4 regions of the Streptomyces sp. P9-A2 genome follow, and region 1 is predicted to be linked to each of the others. Evidence: riboswitches for the same ligand, from Rfam matches in the RefSeq annotation. Region 1 holds a riboswitch; each other region holds the start of a gene.
The links. A riboswitch is a leader RNA that binds a small molecule or an ion and turns the genes downstream of it on or off. The one in region 1 is predicted to bind cyclic di-AMP.
Positions count from the first base shown of each region.

Region 2: linked by a shared signal. The riboswitch ahead of V4Y04_RS21770 (transglycosylase SLT domain-containing protein) and the one ahead of V4Y04_RS27685 (M23 family metallopeptidase) in region 1 are both predicted to bind cyclic di-AMP.
Region 3: linked by a shared signal. The riboswitch ahead of V4Y04_RS04390 (C40 family peptidase) and the one ahead of V4Y04_RS27685 (M23 family metallopeptidase) in region 1 are both predicted to bind cyclic di-AMP.
Region 4: linked by a shared signal. The riboswitch ahead of V4Y04_RS17555 (M23 family metallopeptidase) and the one ahead of V4Y04_RS27685 (M23 family metallopeptidase) in region 1 are both predicted to bind cyclic di-AMP.

Region 1 covers NZ_JAZIFX010000001.1:6,105,550-6,109,657, reverse strand. Annotated here, with positions in the region: gene V4Y04_RS27700 (bifunctional acetate--CoA ligase family protein/GNAT family N-acetyltransferase) at 1-568, opposite strand, end outside; gene V4Y04_RS27695 (HPr family phosphocarrier protein) at 768-1,049, shown strand; gene V4Y04_RS27690 (GntR family transcriptional regulator) at 1,274-1,996, opposite strand; gene V4Y04_RS27685 (M23 family metallopeptidase) at 2,274-3,047, opposite strand; cyclic di-AMP (ydaO/yuaA leader) riboswitch at 3,061-3,222, opposite strand; gene V4Y04_RS27680 (M16 family metallopeptidase) at 3,483-4,108, opposite strand, start outside.
Region 2 covers NZ_JAZIFX010000001.1:4,770,248-4,774,355, reverse strand. Annotated here, with positions in the region: gene V4Y04_RS21780 (LolA family protein) at 1-500, opposite strand, end outside; gene V4Y04_RS21775 (polyprenyl synthetase family protein) at 978-1,988, opposite strand; cyclic di-AMP (ydaO/yuaA leader) riboswitch at 2,604-2,773, shown strand; gene V4Y04_RS21770 (transglycosylase SLT domain-containing protein) at 2,777-3,280, shown strand; gene V4Y04_RS21765 (HAD family hydrolase) at 3,362-4,108, opposite strand, start outside.
Region 3 covers NZ_JAZIFX010000001.1:977,772-981,879, forward strand. Annotated here, with positions in the region: gene V4Y04_RS04380 (ATP-dependent Clp protease proteolytic subunit) at 1-267, shown strand, start outside; gene V4Y04_RS04385 (hypothetical protein) at 275-583, shown strand; cyclic di-AMP (ydaO/yuaA leader) riboswitch at 916-1,129, shown strand; gene V4Y04_RS04390 (C40 family peptidase) at 1,133-1,606, shown strand; gene V4Y04_RS04395 (ATP-binding protein) at 1,794-2,261, opposite strand; gene V4Y04_RS04400 (helix-turn-helix domain-containing protein) at 2,474-3,334, shown strand; gene V4Y04_RS04405 (DUF397 domain-containing protein) at 3,344-3,568, shown strand; gene V4Y04_RS04410 (8-amino-7-oxononanoate synthase) at 3,636-4,108, opposite strand, start outside.
Region 4 covers NZ_JAZIFX010000001.1:3,874,357-3,878,464, forward strand. Annotated here, with positions in the region: gene V4Y04_RS17555 (M23 family metallopeptidase) at 24-1,061, opposite strand; cyclic di-AMP (ydaO/yuaA leader) riboswitch at 1,073-1,230, opposite strand; tRNA gene V4Y04_RS17560 (tRNA-Met) at 1,598-1,671, opposite strand; gene V4Y04_RS17565 (dihydrofolate reductase family protein) at 1,737-2,870, opposite strand; gene V4Y04_RS17570 (cation:proton antiporter) at 3,374-4,108, shown strand, end outside.

The DNA of each region.
Region 1 (4,108 bases):
AACGGTCGGTGGGTTCGAGGCCGAACTCGAGGCGGACGACGCCGTCCTCGAAGCTGCGCTTCTGGGTGTACCCGGCGTCCGTGAACACCTTGATCATCTTGCTGTTGGCCGGCAGCACCTCGGCGGCGAACCGGCGGATGCCGCGCTCCCGGGCGACGGCGGCGATGTGCTCGAGCAGGGCGGATGCGATGCCCCGGCCCTGGTGGGCGTCCTGCACGAGGAAGGCGACCTCGGCCTCGTCGGCCGGTGCCGACGCCGGCGTTCCCCCGGGGCCGATCCGGTCGTAGCGTACGGTGGCGATGAACTCACCGCCCACGGTGGCCGCGAGTCCCACCCGGTCCACGAAGTCGTGGTGCGTGAAGCGGTGCACGTCCTTGGCGGACAGGCGGGGGTAGGGCGCGAAGAAGCGGTAGTACTTCGACTCGTCCGACACCTGCTCGTAGAAGCTGACCAGGCGCTCGGCGTCGTCCACGGTGATGGGGCGTACGCGCGCGGTGCCGCCGTCGCGCAGCACCACGTCGGCCTCCCAGTGGGCGGGATACTCATGCCGGTCCGAGGAGGTCTGCATGGGCCCCAGAGTACGGCTCGCGTACGGTGATGGCGCGAGGCAGTCCGTGGGGGCGCGCACCGGACCGAGGCCGCGGTCCGGTGCCGCCGGGGACCGTCAGCGGGCGCCGCTCCCGGTACCGCTTCCGGGCCGCTCACCGGCTTGCCTCACGATATGGAAAACTGGTCTAGACAACTTGAACTCCGAAGGGCAGCAACACATGGCTGAGCGCCGCGTCAACGTCGGCTGGGCCGAGGGCCTCCACGCCCGCCCCGCATCCATCTTCGTCCGATCCGCCACGGCCACAGGCGTCCCGGTGACGATCGCCAAGGCCGGCGGCAATCCCGTCAACGCGGCCTCCATGCTGGCCGTCCTGGGCCTGGGCGCCCAGGGCGGCGAGGAGATCGTCCTCGCCTCCGACGCCGAGGGGGCCGACGCCGCCCTGGACCGGCTGGCGAAGCTGGTCTCCGAGGGCCTCGAGGAACTCCCCGAGACCGTCTGAATTCCGCGCCTGGACCGGCGCCGCTCTCGCGGAACCGGTTGCGCGCCGTCCGGGTCACTCAATTGATGGTTGCGGTGATCTGTGCTTCACAGACACAGACACAGACACCGAATCACACCACTGAAAGGCCTGCCCAAATCACCGGGCGGGCCTTTCTCTTTCCCATTTCGCGCGCAACAGGAAATGCCTTGCAGTCGCGCTCTCTTTTGTATAAGGCACCCTTGTTAAGAGCGCAGGCTCGGTGTGTTTACGGGATGTTGCGCGTTCCTCACACTCTCCGCCCGGTCCGCCCGGTCCGCGCGGTCGACCGCGCCGGCCCCCGCGGTGAAGCGCAGGCGGTGGGCGGCGGCGGCGCGCTCGGTGTGCAGCGCCATGACCACACGCGCGCGCTCGCCGTCCCCGCGCACCACGGCGTCCACGACCGCGCCGTGCTCCGACCAGCACGCCACGGGATCCCTCGTCCCCCGCACCTCGTACATCCAGCCGATCCTGCGCCGGAGCCGGATCAGCGTCGACGTCAGCGCCGGGCTGCCGGACGCCTGGGCGAGCGTCTCGTGGAACCAGCCGCCCAGGGAGCGCAGGTCGTCGCTGTGACCCTGACGGGCCCGCTCCTGGCCCAGCCGGACCAGGCCTCGCAGCACCTTCAGGTGGGCCTCGGTGCGGCGCTGTGCGGCGCGGGAGGCTCCGAGCGGCTCCAGCAGCAGTCGCATCTCCAGCAGGTCGGCGGCCTCCTGCTCGGTGGGTTCCGCGACGCACGCGCCCACGTGCCGCCGGGTCACCACGAAGCCCTCGGCCTCCAGGGTGCGCAGGGCCTCCCGGACGGGGACGCGCGAGACGCCGTAGCGGCGGGCGAGGAGTTCCTCGATGAGCCGGCCGCCACGCTCGTAGACACCCGAGACGATGTCGTCCCGGATCGCCGTGCACACCGAGTGCGCCGGAATACGCATGACCGACCTCCGAATTGATCCCCGCATAACGCCAACCGGTGACACCTGCCCCGTGACTCTATTGCAACGAGCGGGAATTTCCGATGGCGAGCCGGGAATCATGCCCGTTCTTTGGACAATGGGCCGCCCGCCGGAAAGCCCGAAAACCCCGGCTCGCAGAGCGGGCCGGGGCCGTTCCATAGAAAACCTCGGGTGTCCGCTTTCCGCGGACACCTCCGGCGTCAGGGGCTCGAGCGGCCGCCGAGGCGCGCACGGAGGCCAGGGGGTACGTGCCCGGTCAGAGGTTCGCGCCGTGCGCGCGGAGGTACGCGACGGGGTCGACGTCGGAGCCGTAATCGGCGGTGGTGCGGGCCTCGAAGTGCAGATGCGCGCCGGTGACGTTGCCGGTGGCGCCGGAGACGCCGATCTGCTGCCCCGGGGTGACCTGTTGGCCCACCGAGACACCGACGGACGACAGGTGGCCGTACTGGGTGTACGTGCCGTCGTGCATCTTGATCACGACATGGTTGCCGTAGGCGCCGCCCCAGCCGGCCTCGACCACGGTGCCCATGCCGACCGAGAGCACGGGGGTGCCGCTCGCGGCGTGGAAGTCGACACCCGTGTGGGTGCCGGAGGACCAGACGGCGCCGCCGGACAGGTAACCGGTCGAGACGTAGGAGCCCGCGATCGGGGACACGAAGGTGTTGAGACGCTTGCGCTCGGCCTCCCGCGCGGCGCGCTCCTCGGCTTCACGGGCCCTCTCGGCCTCTTCGGCCGCCCTCTCCCGCGCGGCTTCCTCGGCGGCTTCGCGGGCGGCGGCCTGGGCCGCCTCGCGAGCGGCCTCGTGCTGGGCGGCCGCCTGGGCGTCGACCTGGGCGGCCGCCTCGTCATCCAGGGTGATCACGGGGGTGAGGCCGGTCTGCTCCGCGGCGGGTTCGGCGGCGAGCGCCGGAGCCGCGAGGGAGCCGATGACACCGGTGGTGGTGAGGGCCGCGACGCCCGCCGCCTTGGCGGTGCCGCGATGCACGCGGCTGGGACGACGGTGCTTCCCGGTGGCGCGGGTGAACGCCATGTACAGGGTGGTCCTTTCCTTCCTTCTCGCCTACCGGGTTAGCTGACGGGTTCGGAGCAGGAAGGTCTCCTACGGGCCCCCTCGCGACACGCGCGGGCGTCCGATTCACCCCAGGGACTGGTGGGTCCCCGGCTCCCCTGGCTCGCGCCGTACGGGGACTCGGCGATGACTGTCCGGTGCCGCTGGTGCGGCGCACTGCCCGACGAACAGACCGCATGAAGCTAAGCGGGGCGTCCGTCAATTCCCAAACGGATCGCGGTTTTTGTAGCGCATCCCACAGGACAGACAGGCACCTCTCGCCCCAATTCGGGCATAAGCGGGCCCTGGTGACTTTCGCGTCACCAGGGCCACACATACACGCGCGTACGCTCCATCGGGCGTCCACGAGGCTCCGCGGACTGCCTGTCAGCGGCGTCCCGGCCGCTGACGGGGGATCTATTCGGCGGCCACGACGGTGACTTCGCCGATGCCGAGCGCCTCGACGGGCTCCTTGATCTTCGCCGCGTCACCGACCAGAACGATCACGAGGCGGGCCACGGGGAAGGCGTTCACCACCGCAGCGGTCGCCTCCACGGTGCCTGTGGCGGCGAGCCGCCGGTACAGCTCGGCCTGGTAGTCGTCGGGCAGGTGCTGCTCCACCTGGTCGGCCAGGGTGCCGGCGACGGCCGCGGCGGTCTCGTACTTGAGCGGCGCCACCCCCACCAGGTTCTGCACGGCGACGTCCCGTTCGGCGTCGGTGAGGCCCTCCGCGGCGAGGGTGCGCAGCACCGTCCACAGGTCCTGCAGGGCGGGTCCGGTGTTCGGGGTGTCGACGGAGCCGCTGATGGCGAGCAGCGACGCGCCGGTGCCGTCCGGGGCGGACCGCAGGACCTGGCCGAACGACCGTACGCCGTAGGTGTAGCCCTTCTCCTCGCGCAGGACACGGTCCAGACGGGAGGTGAGGGTGCCGCCGAGGCAGTAAGTGCCGAGCACCTGCGCGGCCCACACGCGGTCGTGCCGGTCCGCTCCGACGCGGCCGATCAACAGCTGCGTCTGCACGGCGCCGGGGCGGTCCACGATCA
Region 2 (4,108 bases), 1.3 Mb from region 1:
TTGGACTCGCTGTCGTAGCCCCAGACGTCCTTGCCGTTGTGGATCAGGCTGTACTCGGAGGCGTTCCCGAGCAGTGACAGCTTCTGCCGGTCGGGGCCGTCCGCCGCGATGCGCAGGGTGTGCGTGCCGGAGGCCAGCTCGGTGAGCTTGGCCGTCGGGTCGGCGGAGGAACCGCCCTCCCCACCCTGGCCCATGGCGTCGGAGGCCAGGCTGCTCTCCAGGCCGCCGAGGTCCGGCAGCCCGAGGTCAGTGGTGATCTTCACGGTGCCGGAGAGCTGCTCGGCATCCGACTGGGCGATCTTCTCGATCAGCTGCGCTGCGGTGATCTTCGGCAGGTCCGGGTCGCCGGAGTCGGCGAGCGCGGGGACGAGCCCGATGGTCGCGGCCGCCACTCCCATCACCGTGACCGGGACGATGTACCGCGCGGCCCTGCTCCGGCGTGCGCCCGGCTCGCCGGCCTCACGAGCGGTCGTCGTGTCGTCGGATTCGTACGGTGCCATGTGTGCCCTACCTCCGTGGTCGGCGGCGGCCTGCGTCTCGTGTCGCTCGCACCAGTCACACCCTGAGCCGCCATTCTCACCCGAATCGGTGAGGAGTGGTGATGTCCGTCGTGTTCCATCTGACCAAACCAGGCGGGCGGATGCGTCAGACCCCGGGCTCAACTCCGTGTACTGCTGCGGTATGACACGGGCCGATGTTCCGCCTCCCGACCAGTAGGGGTCGGGGGGCCGCGGTAACGACCTCACCCGCGATGGGGAGTGGATCAGCGAGCGGCGTCATGCGGCTTCGCCTCCAAGGCGGAGGAGGGAGTGATGGCGGAGCCATCGCGACCGACGACAACGCCGGAGGCGAAGCCGCATGACGCCGGGAGCCCGCTCCCCATCGCGGGTGAGGTCGTCAGGGCCGACGACGACCTGTGCGGGCCGGTGACGGCCGGGTGCGGGGGACCGAAGCGGCGGACAGGGACGGCAGGCGGGTCAGCCGGCCCGGTGCACCACCGCGTCGCACAGCTCGACCAGGGCCGTCTTCGACTCGCACTCCGGCAACGGAGCCAGCGCCGAGCGCGCCTCTTCCGCATAGCGCACGGTGTCCCGGCGGGCCTGCTTTAGCGCGGGGTGGGCGCGCAGCAGCCGCAGCGCCTCGGCGTGCCGGTCGTCGTCGGTGAGGTCGGAGTCCAGCAACTCGCACAGGGCGATGTCCTCGGCCAGTCCCAGCCGGGCCGTCCGCTCGCGCAGCCGCAGCACGGGCAGGGTCGGGATGCCCTCACGCAGGTCGGTGCCCGGGGTCTTGCCGGACTCGTGGGAGTCGGAGGCGATGTCCAGTACGTCGTCGGCGAACTGGAAGGCGACCCCGAGGCGCTCGCCGTACTGGGTCAGCACGTCCACGACGGTGTCGTCGGCCCCGGCCATCATGGCGCCGAACCGGCAGGAGACGGCGACCAGCGAGCCGGTCTTTCCGCTGAGGACGTCCAGGTAGTGGTCGACCGGGTCCCGGCCGTCCTGCGGCCCCGCGGTCTCCAGGATCTGACCGGTGACCAGTCGCTCGAACGCCTCGGCCTGCACCCGTACGGCCTCCGGTCCGAGGTCGGCCAGGATGTGCGAGGCACGGGCGAAGAGGAAGTCACCGGTGAGGACGGCGACGGAGTTGCCCCAGCGTGCGTTGGCGCTGGGCACCCCACGCCGTACCTCGGCGGCGTCCATCACGTCGTCGTGGTACAGGGTGGCCAGGTGGGTCAACTCGACGACGACGGCGGACGGTACGACGCCGGGCGCGTAGGGGTCGCCGAACTGGGCGCAGAGCATCACGAGCAGCGGCCGGAACCGCTTGCCGCCGGCCCGCACCAGGTGCTGGGCGGCCTCCGTGATGAAGGGCACCTCACTCTTGGTGGCCTCGAGCAGCCCCTCCTCGACAGCCGTCATCCCGGCCTGGACATCGGCTTCCAGAGCCTGGTCCCGCACGCTCAGCCCGAACGGCCCGACGACGGTCACGAGGGGTCTCCTGTCTGCTGGTGTCCACTGGCGCTTAGACGTCGTGCACAGTCTGTCGATAGGTCGCTGACATCACTCGCGTCAGCGTATCCGGTCATGTTTCGATCACCGCCAGCACCCACATTCCCCAGACTCACCTGCGCAGGCGTGCACGGCGTCTCACGGCACCCTCCGATATCGGATCACAACCAGATCGTTTCTGATCAGTTGGTAACAAAGGATATTCCTCGCCTTTCGGGCGCGACGACCCACCCTCGGGACGCACCCCGAACCGCGATCCGGCACACGATCCGGCACGCGAATCATCCTGCCCACCCAGAGGCCCGATTTGCCGTAATTACCAAGTAAATCCCTCCTGGTGGCAAATGTGAACACGCCGTACGGCCAGTGAAGTGAGTCACGCGCACCCCGGCACACCCACCCCCTCACGCCCGTCGGCGATTCCCCTTGCGCCGGGAGCGAGTTGACCCTTTGCATCCACAAAGATCCAAGCGTCGCAAACAGCCCGATACAAGATCAAGCAGCGTGTTCTGTGACGGTTGCACTTGTTTCCGACAAGTGCACTCGCATACGTTCCCGGCCTGTCGGGCGAACGCCGAATCCTGCCACCGCCCGCGCCACCCATCGATGAACTCACGCACGGCAGGAGCGGGGGACCCAGGTAAGCCGCCGGACCGGTTCGCACCCGGAACGGCTCGGGGTGAAGCCATGCCCGCAGGGGCACGGCCGGGCACTCTCCCGCCCGAACCCGACAGCTCACCTCGCAGGCGTAGGAGAGGAACACAGACATGACCGCATCCGGTCCGCCCCGCCGCTTCGGCCGCTCCCGCCTCGTCCGCTCCTTCGCCGTCGCCGGCGTCGTGGCGGTCGCCCTCCCGCTGTTCGGCGCCACCCCCGCCTCCGCCGCCGTCCCCGCCGTCCCCGCCTCCGCCGCTGCCGCGACGTCCGACGCCGGCTCCGTGACCGCGTACCCGGACAACCTCGACGGCTGGATCCACGAGTCGCTGTCCGTCATGGCGCAGCACGGCATCCCCGGCAGCTACGACTCCATCCACCGCAACATCCTGCGCGAGTCGTCCGGCAACCCGCAGGCCATCAACCTGTGGGACTCCAACGCCGCGGCCGGCACTCCGTCGAAGGGCCTGCTCCAGGTCATCGACCCGACCTTCCAGGCCTACCACGTGCCCGGTACGGTCTTCGACCCGTTCGACCCGGTCGCGAACATCACGGCGGCCTGCAACTACGCGGCGGACCGCTACGGCTCCATCGACAACGTCTTCGGCGCCTACTGAGGCACCCGGACCCATCGGGACGCCTGAGCACCGGAACACCGGCGGCACCGGCGGCACCGGCCACACCCGCGGCACCGAGGCCTACCGGGACACTCTCCCGGACCTGGGGCGGGGCAGCACGTGCGGGGGCACGTGCCGCCCCGTTCCGCCGAACAACCGCTCGAGGACGATGGCCACGCCGTCGTCCTCGTTCGACGTGGTGACCTCGTCGGCCACCGCCTTGAGCTCGGGGTGCGCGTTGGCCATGGCGACCCCGTGGGCCGCCCAGTCGAACATCGGGATGTCGTTGGGCATGTCGCCGAAGGCGACGGTCCGCCCTGCTTCCAGCCCCAGGTGCTCGGCGGCCAGCGCGAGACCGGTCGCCTTGGTCACACCGTACGGCTGGAGTTCCACGGTGCCCGGACCCGACATGGTGACCGTGGCCAGCGAGCCGACCACCGAACGGGCCGTCGCCGCCAACTCGTCGTCGGTCAGGTGGGGATGGCGCAGCAGCACCTTGCTGATCGGCCGGACCCACAGCTCGTCCCGCCGTTCGACCCGTACGGCGGGCAGCGTCGGGTGCGGCATCAGATAGCCCGGTTCGATCAGGGTGAGTCCGTCCACCCCGTCCTGGTCGACCGCGGCGTACAGCTCCCCGACCTCGGCCTCGATCTTCCCCAGCGCGGTCTCCGCCAGTTCCCGGTCCAGGGTGACCGACCACAGCAGCCGGTCCGTACCGGCTTCGTACACCTGCGCGCCCTGTCCGCACACCGCGAGCCCGGTGGCCCCCAGGCCGTCCAGGAGCGGCCGCACCCTGGGCGCCGGGCGCCCCGTCACCACGAGGTGCCG
Region 3 (4,108 bases), 5.1 Mb from region 1:
GCGCGGCTGGTGCTCCGTCAGCCGGCACCGCCGGAGCCGGCGGAGGGAAGCGCGAGCGACCTGGCCGTTCAGGCGGAGGAACTGTGGCGGATCCGGGACCGGATCGAGGACATGCTGGTCCGGCACACCCACCGCACCCCGGAACAGGTCCGGTCGGACGTCGAACGGGACACCGTCCTCGACGCGCGGGCGGCAGTGGAGTACGGCCTCGCCGACCGGATCCTGGCCGACCGCGAGAGCCCGCGCCCCACTCCCGGCGCGAGGTGAACCACCGATGCTGCCCCCCGAACTGCCGCCGCTGCCCGCGCTGACCCGCGCCGAGGCCGAGTTGATCGACTGTTATCTCGAGGCCGTCGACCTGCTCGGCCGGATCAACCCGGCCCGCGACGGCGACACCTATCGTGGGCTGCGCGCCGCACAGGCGCTGGTCGGTAAGGCCGTCGCACTGCGCGACGCGCTGACCCTGATGCACCGGCGCGGCGAGACCGAACTGCACGCCGCCACACTGACCCGGGCCCTGCGGGTGCTGGACGGCGACCGGCGCACGGCCCGGGTCACGCTGCCGCCGGGCTCCGACAGCTGACGCCTGTACCGGTCCGGCCGGGGACGGCGTCGGCGGCACGTCCGCACCGGAGTTGAAACGGACCAAAGGGGGTACCGCCAACCGGTGTATATGTCGACTCCTTTTCGGGCCGTCACAGTTGCGCACCACGCGTGGCCACTTACCGGAACAGGTCATTCCGATGCTGGTCCGGGACTCCTCGGCACTCCGGACGGCAGCCCGGACATGAGGCTGTCCACTCGAACGGATGAGTGGTGAGTAACAACACAAACCCCCGGTTCCATTGGGATTTCGGGCCGACGGTTGCCAAGATCGCTCACTGACGACAAGACCCCGCCGCCGCGGCGGGGCGATCCGGGCGGACGCCGAATCCTGCCGCCGCCCGGATGACCGGTCGACAGGAGTGGATCGGCAGGAGTGGAGGACCCGAGCAATACGGGCCGCCGGAACGGGAGTTCGATTCCCGCGCCGAGCAGCTCTTGGGGTGAAGCCGCACTCGTGCGGCCGGGCAACTTCGCCAGCCCGAATCCGACAGGTCATCCTTCACAGGCGGCTGACGAAGGGTTGCGCATGACCGCGCTCAATCGCGTCCCGTCTCTCATGGCCAGGGCCGGTACGGCCTCGGCCCTCACCCTCGCCGCCGTGGGCGGCTCGATCGTCCTCCCCGGCACCGCCTCGGAGGCGGCGGCCGCGACTCCGGCCGCCAAGGCCCTCAAGATCGCAGCGTCCAAGAAGGGCGCGCCCTACCGGTGGGGCGCCACCGGACCGAGCCGCTTCGACTGCTCCGGACTCACCCTCTACTCGTTCAAGAAGGCGGGCAAGCAGCTGCCCCGCACTGCGTCCCAGCAGTACAACAAGACCCGCCACATCTCCGCCTCGAACCGCAAGGCGGGGGACCTGGTCTTCTTCCACTCGGGCCAGAACGTGTACCACGTGGGCATCTACGCGGGCCAGGGCAAACTCTGGCACGCGCCCAAGACCGGGGACGTGGTACGCCTGCAGAAGATCTGGACCCGCAGCGTCTGGTACGGCCGGGTGAAGTGATCCGCGTGGGCGGCGGCACCCCTCTGCCGCCGCCCCGCCCAACGCGCCGAACGACGCCCGGGCAACACACCGGTGCGGCGGCTCGAGGATCTGCGTATCGCCCGAACGGGTGAGCAGGTCCTCTTTTCGCTTCTTCCACCTCCGCCCGCCCCTCTTCCCGCCCTCGCCCCGTTCCTGTCGCGACCCCCTACGGTTCCTGCTGTCCTGCCACTTCGACCGCCGTGGCCGGCTCGGCGGGAACGGCCCACGGGAGGACGACGGAGACGGTCTTCCCGCCCTCCCTGGTGGGGCGGACCCTCATCCTGCCGCCGCACTCCACGGCCAGCCAGCGGATGATGACCAGCCCTCGGCCGTTGTCCTGCTGGACCGCGGCGGGGAGCCGCTTGGGGAACCTCGGGTGGCTGTCGGTGACCCCGATGCACAGCTGGTCGTGCCGGTCGAGGACGAGGTCCACGGTGAACGTGGGTGACTGCCCCAGGGTGTGCTGCACGGCGTTGGTCGCGAGTTCGGACACGATCAGCCGGATGGTGTCGGACACTTCCGTGTCCTCCGGCATGCCCCACTCCGCCAGCGTGCCCACCACATGGGCGCGGGCCGCGGAGACCGAGGCGGGATCGCTCGGCAGAGTGATGGATGCTTCCAGATGGTCTGCCATGGCGATGTCGTCCCTTTCCACGGGACCGCAGTCCGACACGGAGCGGCTGATTCGAGTACGGTCCCGCACTGGTGCTTCGTCGCCAGACTGCCATCACCACAGGCCGTCGGCGACGATACGGCCAGGATATGCATATATCTGTCGCTCAAAGCGGTGAACTCTGCGACGGGAAACCGTATTTGGGTGGCCCCGAGGGAGTAAGAGGGGAAGCCATGCAGCACGGTCCCGCGGTACGCCGCCGGAAACTGGGCGCCGAACTGCGCTCGCTGCGCACGTCGGCAGGGTTCACCAGTGGGGAGGCGGCCCGGCTGGTGGGCTGGCACCAGTCGAAGGTGAGCCGCATCGAGACGGGCACGAGCGGAGTGAAACCGGCCGATGTGCGGTTACTGCTCGACGCCTACGGCCTGGCCGATGCCCAGTTGAGGGAGTTGCTGCTGGTGCTGGCGGGATCCGACGACAACGGCGGACGGCACCACTGGTGGCATGCGTACCGCGGGGTGCTGCCGCCCACCTACCGGGACTTCATCAGCCTGGAGTCCCAGGCCGGCGCCATGCGGACCCTGGAGACCACGGTGGTTCCCGGACTGCTGCAGACACCCGAGTACGCGCGGGCGGTGACCGAGGCCGCATTGGAGGGCGTCTCCGAGGAGCGGCTGGACACGCTGGTGGAGGTGCGGCTGGCCAGGCAGGACGTCCTGCGGGCGGATCCGCCGCTGGAGTTGAGCGCGGTCCTGGACGAGGCGGTGCTGCGACGGCAGGTCGGCGGTCCCGGCGTCATGACCCGTCAGCTGGAACGGCTGGTGGAAGCGGCGCGCCTCCCCCAAGTAAGGCTCCAGGTACTGCCGTTCACAGCCGGGGCGCACATCGGCGTCACCGGGCCTTTCGTAATCTTCTCATTTTCGCGCACTTCTGATCTGGATGTTGTAGTTCTCGACCACTTGACGAGTAGCCTCTATCTGGAGTGGAAAGAAGACCTCCGGGCGTACTCGGAGGCTTTCAACGCCCTCTCGGTCCACGCCCTTTCGCCAGAGGACTCGTTGGATTTCATCGCCGGGACAGCTGCCGGCGTGTAAGGAGGCACGATGCCCGCTCCGCCTCGGACCCTTCCCTCCAGCACCGATCTGCACGGTGTGCGGTGGCTGCGCAGCAGCTACAGCACGGGCGCGAACAACTGCGTGGAGACGGCCCGGCCGGCCTTCGGCCCCGGAGCCGGACTGCTCGCCGTGCGCGATTCCAAGAACCCGGCCGGACCCGCGCTGCTCATCTCCCCCGGGAGCTGGGCGGAGTTCGTGGCCGCGGTTCACTGACCCACCGGTCCGCCGGCACCCACCCGACCGTTCGTCATCGGGCGACTCACGGCCGTGTCCCGCCGACTCATGGCCGCGTGTCGCCGATCACCTGTACAGCGCGTTCGATCTCGGCCCCGGACAGGTCCGCGCGGGCGGTCAGTCTGAGCCGTGAGATGCCGTCGGGCACGGAAGGAGGGCGGAAGCAGCCCACGGACAGGCCGGCCGCCCGGCAGTCGGCCGCCCATCGCACGGCCTGCTCCGGGGACGGGGCACGCACCGAGACGACCGCGGCGTCGGGACGTACGGCTTCGAGGCCCGCGGCCGTCAGCCGGTGGTGCAGGTCGCGCGCCACCGCGCCCGCCCGCGCCGCACGTCCGGGTTCGCGGCGCAACAACCGCAGGGCCGCGAGCGCGGCTCCCGCGGCCGCCGGTGCCAGGCCCGTGTCGAAGATGAACGTCCGGGCCGTGTTGACCAGATGCTCGACGACCCGCGCCGGGCCGAGCACCGCTCCGCCCTGGCTGCCGAGCGACTTGGACAGCGTGAGCGTCACCACGACGT
Region 4 (4,108 bases), 2.2 Mb from region 1:
GGGACCGGCCGGGGGCCGATGTCTCAGACGGTGAGGCCCTTCGACTGCAGCCAGGCCAGCGGATCGATGCCCGAGCCGGCGCCACCGGTGTGGACCTCCAGGTGGAGGTGGGCGCCGGTGGAGTTGCCGGTGGAGCCGACGCGGCCGATCACGTCGCCGGTGTTGACCTGCTGGCCGACGCTGACGCTGATGGAGGACTGGTGGGCGTACCAGATCTCGGTGCCGTCGTCGAGGGTCAGCACGGTCTTGTAGCCGTAGGAGCCGTCCCAGCCGGCGGAGGTGATCGTGCCGGTGTGGACCGCCTTGATCAGCGTGCCCGTGGGGGCGGCGAAGTCCAGACCGGTGTGCTGGCCGGAGGACCAGTAGGCGCCGGCCTGACCGAAGGTCGAGGAGATGGTGTACGAGGAGGTGGGCAGCGCGTACTGCGTGGCCAGCACGGCGAGACGCTCGGCCTCGGCCTTCTTCTCGGCCTCCTCCTCCGCCTTCTGCTTGGCGGCGGCGGCCTGCTCCTCCGCCTCCTTCTTCGCGGCGGCGGCCTGTTCCTTGGCCTCCTTCTCCGCCTTGGCGGCGGCTTCGGCGGCGGCCTTGTCCTCGGCCTGGCTCTGCTGCTGCTCGACCTGGGCCATGATCCGGGCGCGCAGCACCTCGCCGGCGTCGGAGGTGCTGCCGTCCTGCTCGGCCTCGGCGGCGACCGTGCCGATGCTGCTGAGCGGGGTGGCGGAGCCCTGGGGGGTTTCCTCGTCGGAGATGAGGGAACCGACAGAGGGAAGGTCCGGCATCGAGATCGAGACCGGCGGCTTGCCGGTCTGGGCGCTGGCCATGCCGCCACCGGCGACAGCGGCTATGACACCGACGCCCAGGACGGTGGAGCTACGGGCGAGGCCTCCGCCGCGCTGCTTGCCGACGCGATGCCGGCCGCGCACGGGAGGAAGGGACTCCGCGGTGGGGTTCCACTCCTCGAAGGGGCCCTCGTCGGTGCGGATACTGCCGTAGCCGAAGGTCTCGCTGTCGCGCTGGCTCGGCATGAAGGGGGCCTCAGGAGCAGGCCGGTTCGACGCCACGTGGGCGCACTCCTTTCCTTCCTTCTCGCCTACCGGGTTAGCTGACGGGTTCGGAGCAGGAAGGTCTCCTACGCGCGCATACCGCCCGTGTCTCCACGGGGGCATCCGCACGATTCACCCCAAGGTGTTGGTTCCCCGGTTCCCTTGCGGGATTCGGCGCGTGCGCACGGAGCCGACTCGTGTGACGGCTGGGACGACCGCGCTGCGTTATCGAACGTTAATAGACGGAGGGCTCGTATTCCAAGCTGTTCCTCTTGATCGTTAACAATTCCGCGCAGACTTAAGCGCCACGACCACCTCAAAACGGGCGAGTTGACCTCCCCTCATTCGTCACACTGGACCTGACGAACCATCAAATGGTATGCGCAGCGCAGCGTCCCGGTCACCCGGCGTGACATTGGTGCGGAAGGGCTGCCCAGGGGACGCGTTCTCGAAACCTCCGCCGGAAGACCCGGAAGACGGGTCCTGGGCCGAGAAGGGGGAACGGGAACGACCGAGGGCCGGAACCCTTTCGGATTCCGGCCCTCGACCTTCAGTAGCGGGGACAGGATTTGAACCTGCGACCTCTGGGTTATGAGCCCAGCGAGCTACCGAGCTGCTCCACCCCGCGCCGTTGTGTAACCAGCATACGGCATCCGCGGGGCACTCCGCACACACGTATCCGCCGCCCCTCCGTCACCGGCCGGACAGGTGGCTGTTCGGCGCCTCGGCGGCCTCCCTGTGCTCCGGCAGAACGACGACCGTGGCGCCCTCCGCGGCCAGCACACCGCTGCCGTCGGCTCCCGTCACGAAGGTGTCCGGCTCCCGCCACGCGGTGACCACCCGCCGTACCCCCGCGTCCAGGATCAGCCGGGCGCAGGGCTCCGGGCGGGAGGTGCGGCGGGCACAGGGTTCCAGGCTGGAGTACACGGTGGCGGTCGCGAGCCGCGGGTCCGCGGGGTCGATCCCGGCGAGGGCGGCCTCCTCGGCGTGCACCGTCGGGTCGCCGCCCTCACGGGAGTGGCCGCGCGCCAGTTCGGTGCCGTCGGCCGCCACGACCACCGCGCCCACACTGAACGCCGTCTCCGAGGGCGGGCACCGGTCCGCCAGTTCACAGGCGAGGGCCAGCCAGTGGTGGTCGGCGGCCACCGGGAGCGGGCCGGTGCCGGGGGCGGTGGGCTCGTAGCGCATGAGGACGACGTCGCCGATGGAACGGGTCTCCAACAGCCTCAGCCGGCCGCCCTGGTAGGTGCCGGGGCCGAAGAGGCGGGCGGAGTCCGGGTCCCCGACGAAGAGCGGGGCGAGGACCAGCTGGAGCTCGTCCGCGAGGCCCTGGGTGAGGAGCTGGGTGTGGATCAGACCGCCGCCCTCGACCATGAGCCGCCGGACGCCGTACGCGTCGTACAGATGCGTCAGGAGCCGCCGCCAGTCGAGGTCGGCGCCGAGCGGCACGATGTCGGCGGCGATGCCGTGCGCGCGGGCGCGTTCGGCACCCCTGTCGCTCGTGCAGAGGACCTTCGCGCCGCCGGTGTGCCAGAACCGCGCCTCCGGGTCCAGGTCGCCCGAGCCGCTGACGGCGACCTTCAGCGGGTACGCGGGGCGGCCCTCGGCGACCCGGGCGGCACGCCGCTCGGGCGCGTTGACCAGCAACCGGGGGTTGTCGGCACGGATCGTGCCGGCGCCGATCAGGATCGCGTCGACCGACGCCCGTACCTCGTCGACCCGGTCGAAGTCCTCCGGACCGGACAGCAGCAGCCGTTCGGGGCCGGTGTCGTCGAGATACCCGTCGAGCGAGACGGCGGCGGACAGCAGGACGTACGGGTGGGGCATCGACGGCGCTCCTGACGGGGGACGGCGGGCAGGACAAGGCTGGGCCGGGCCGGACTGGACCGGACTGAGCCGAGCTGGGCCGGACCGGACTGGACCGGGCCGGCGCAGAGAGTCTTGCACCCGGTGTGTCCCCGCGCGGAGGGAAGCCGTACGGTGTGCCACCGCCACGTGGCGCGAACCGTACGGCGTGGAAACACGGTGGCTCCGCCGAGTCCGACAACCGGCCCGCGAGGAGGGACCTTCCCCCATGCCTCGTGGGTGTCGTCCGCCATCCCGTTTGGGTGGCGTCACGGATGGCGAGTGCCGGGGGTCGGATGTGAGCGTTGAGAAACCCCCGGGCCACGGTCCCGGGACGCACAGGCCGTAACCCCTCGGGGTCCGTGGGTGTACCGGCCGCGGCCCCGTATGGCGGAGAACCCCCACCGACACGAAGGAGCATTCCCCACTCGGGTCAGTCGATCATTTCCCTCCCTCCGTCCCCGTGCAGTGGAAGGTGGTGACCCGTGGGACATGCCGACACCCTGCTCGCCATGGGCGGCGCGTTCCTCGCCGCGGCGTTCCTGGCCCGTCTCGGCAGCCGGATCGGGCTGCCGACGATCCCGCTGTTCATGCTCGCCGGCATACTGCTCGGCCCGCACACGCCCGGCCTGGTCCTGGTCGAGGACGCGCACGACTTCTCGATGCTGTCGGCACTCGGTCTCGTCCTGCTGCTCTTCCACCTCGGCCTGGAGTTCCACCTCGACGACCTGAGACGGGGCGGCAAACAGCTCCTCAGCGCCGGTGGCGTCTACCTGGCGCTCAACGTCGGCGCGGGGCTGGGATTCGGGTTCGCCCTCGGCTGGGGAGCGCGGGAGGCCCTGGTGCTCGCCGGAGTGCTCGGCATCTCGTCCTCCGCGATCGTCACGAAGATCCTCATCGAGCTGGGCCACATCAGCCGGCCCGAGACCCGCCTCATCCTCGGTGTCACCGTCGTCGAGGACATCTTCCTCGCTCTGTACCTCGCCGCGCTGCAGCCCGTCCTCAGCGGCGCCCAGGGGCTCGGGGACATGGCGCTCCAGGCGTCCAAGGCGTTCGGCTTCCTGATGGTGCTCGCCATCGCCGCCCGCTACGGAACCCGGCTGTTCGGCCGGATCATGGCCGTACGCGACAACGAGCTGCTGGTCGTCACCTTCCTCGGAACCGCGATCTTCGTCGCGGGTGTCTCCGAAGTGCTCGGGGTCGTCGACGCCATCGGTGCG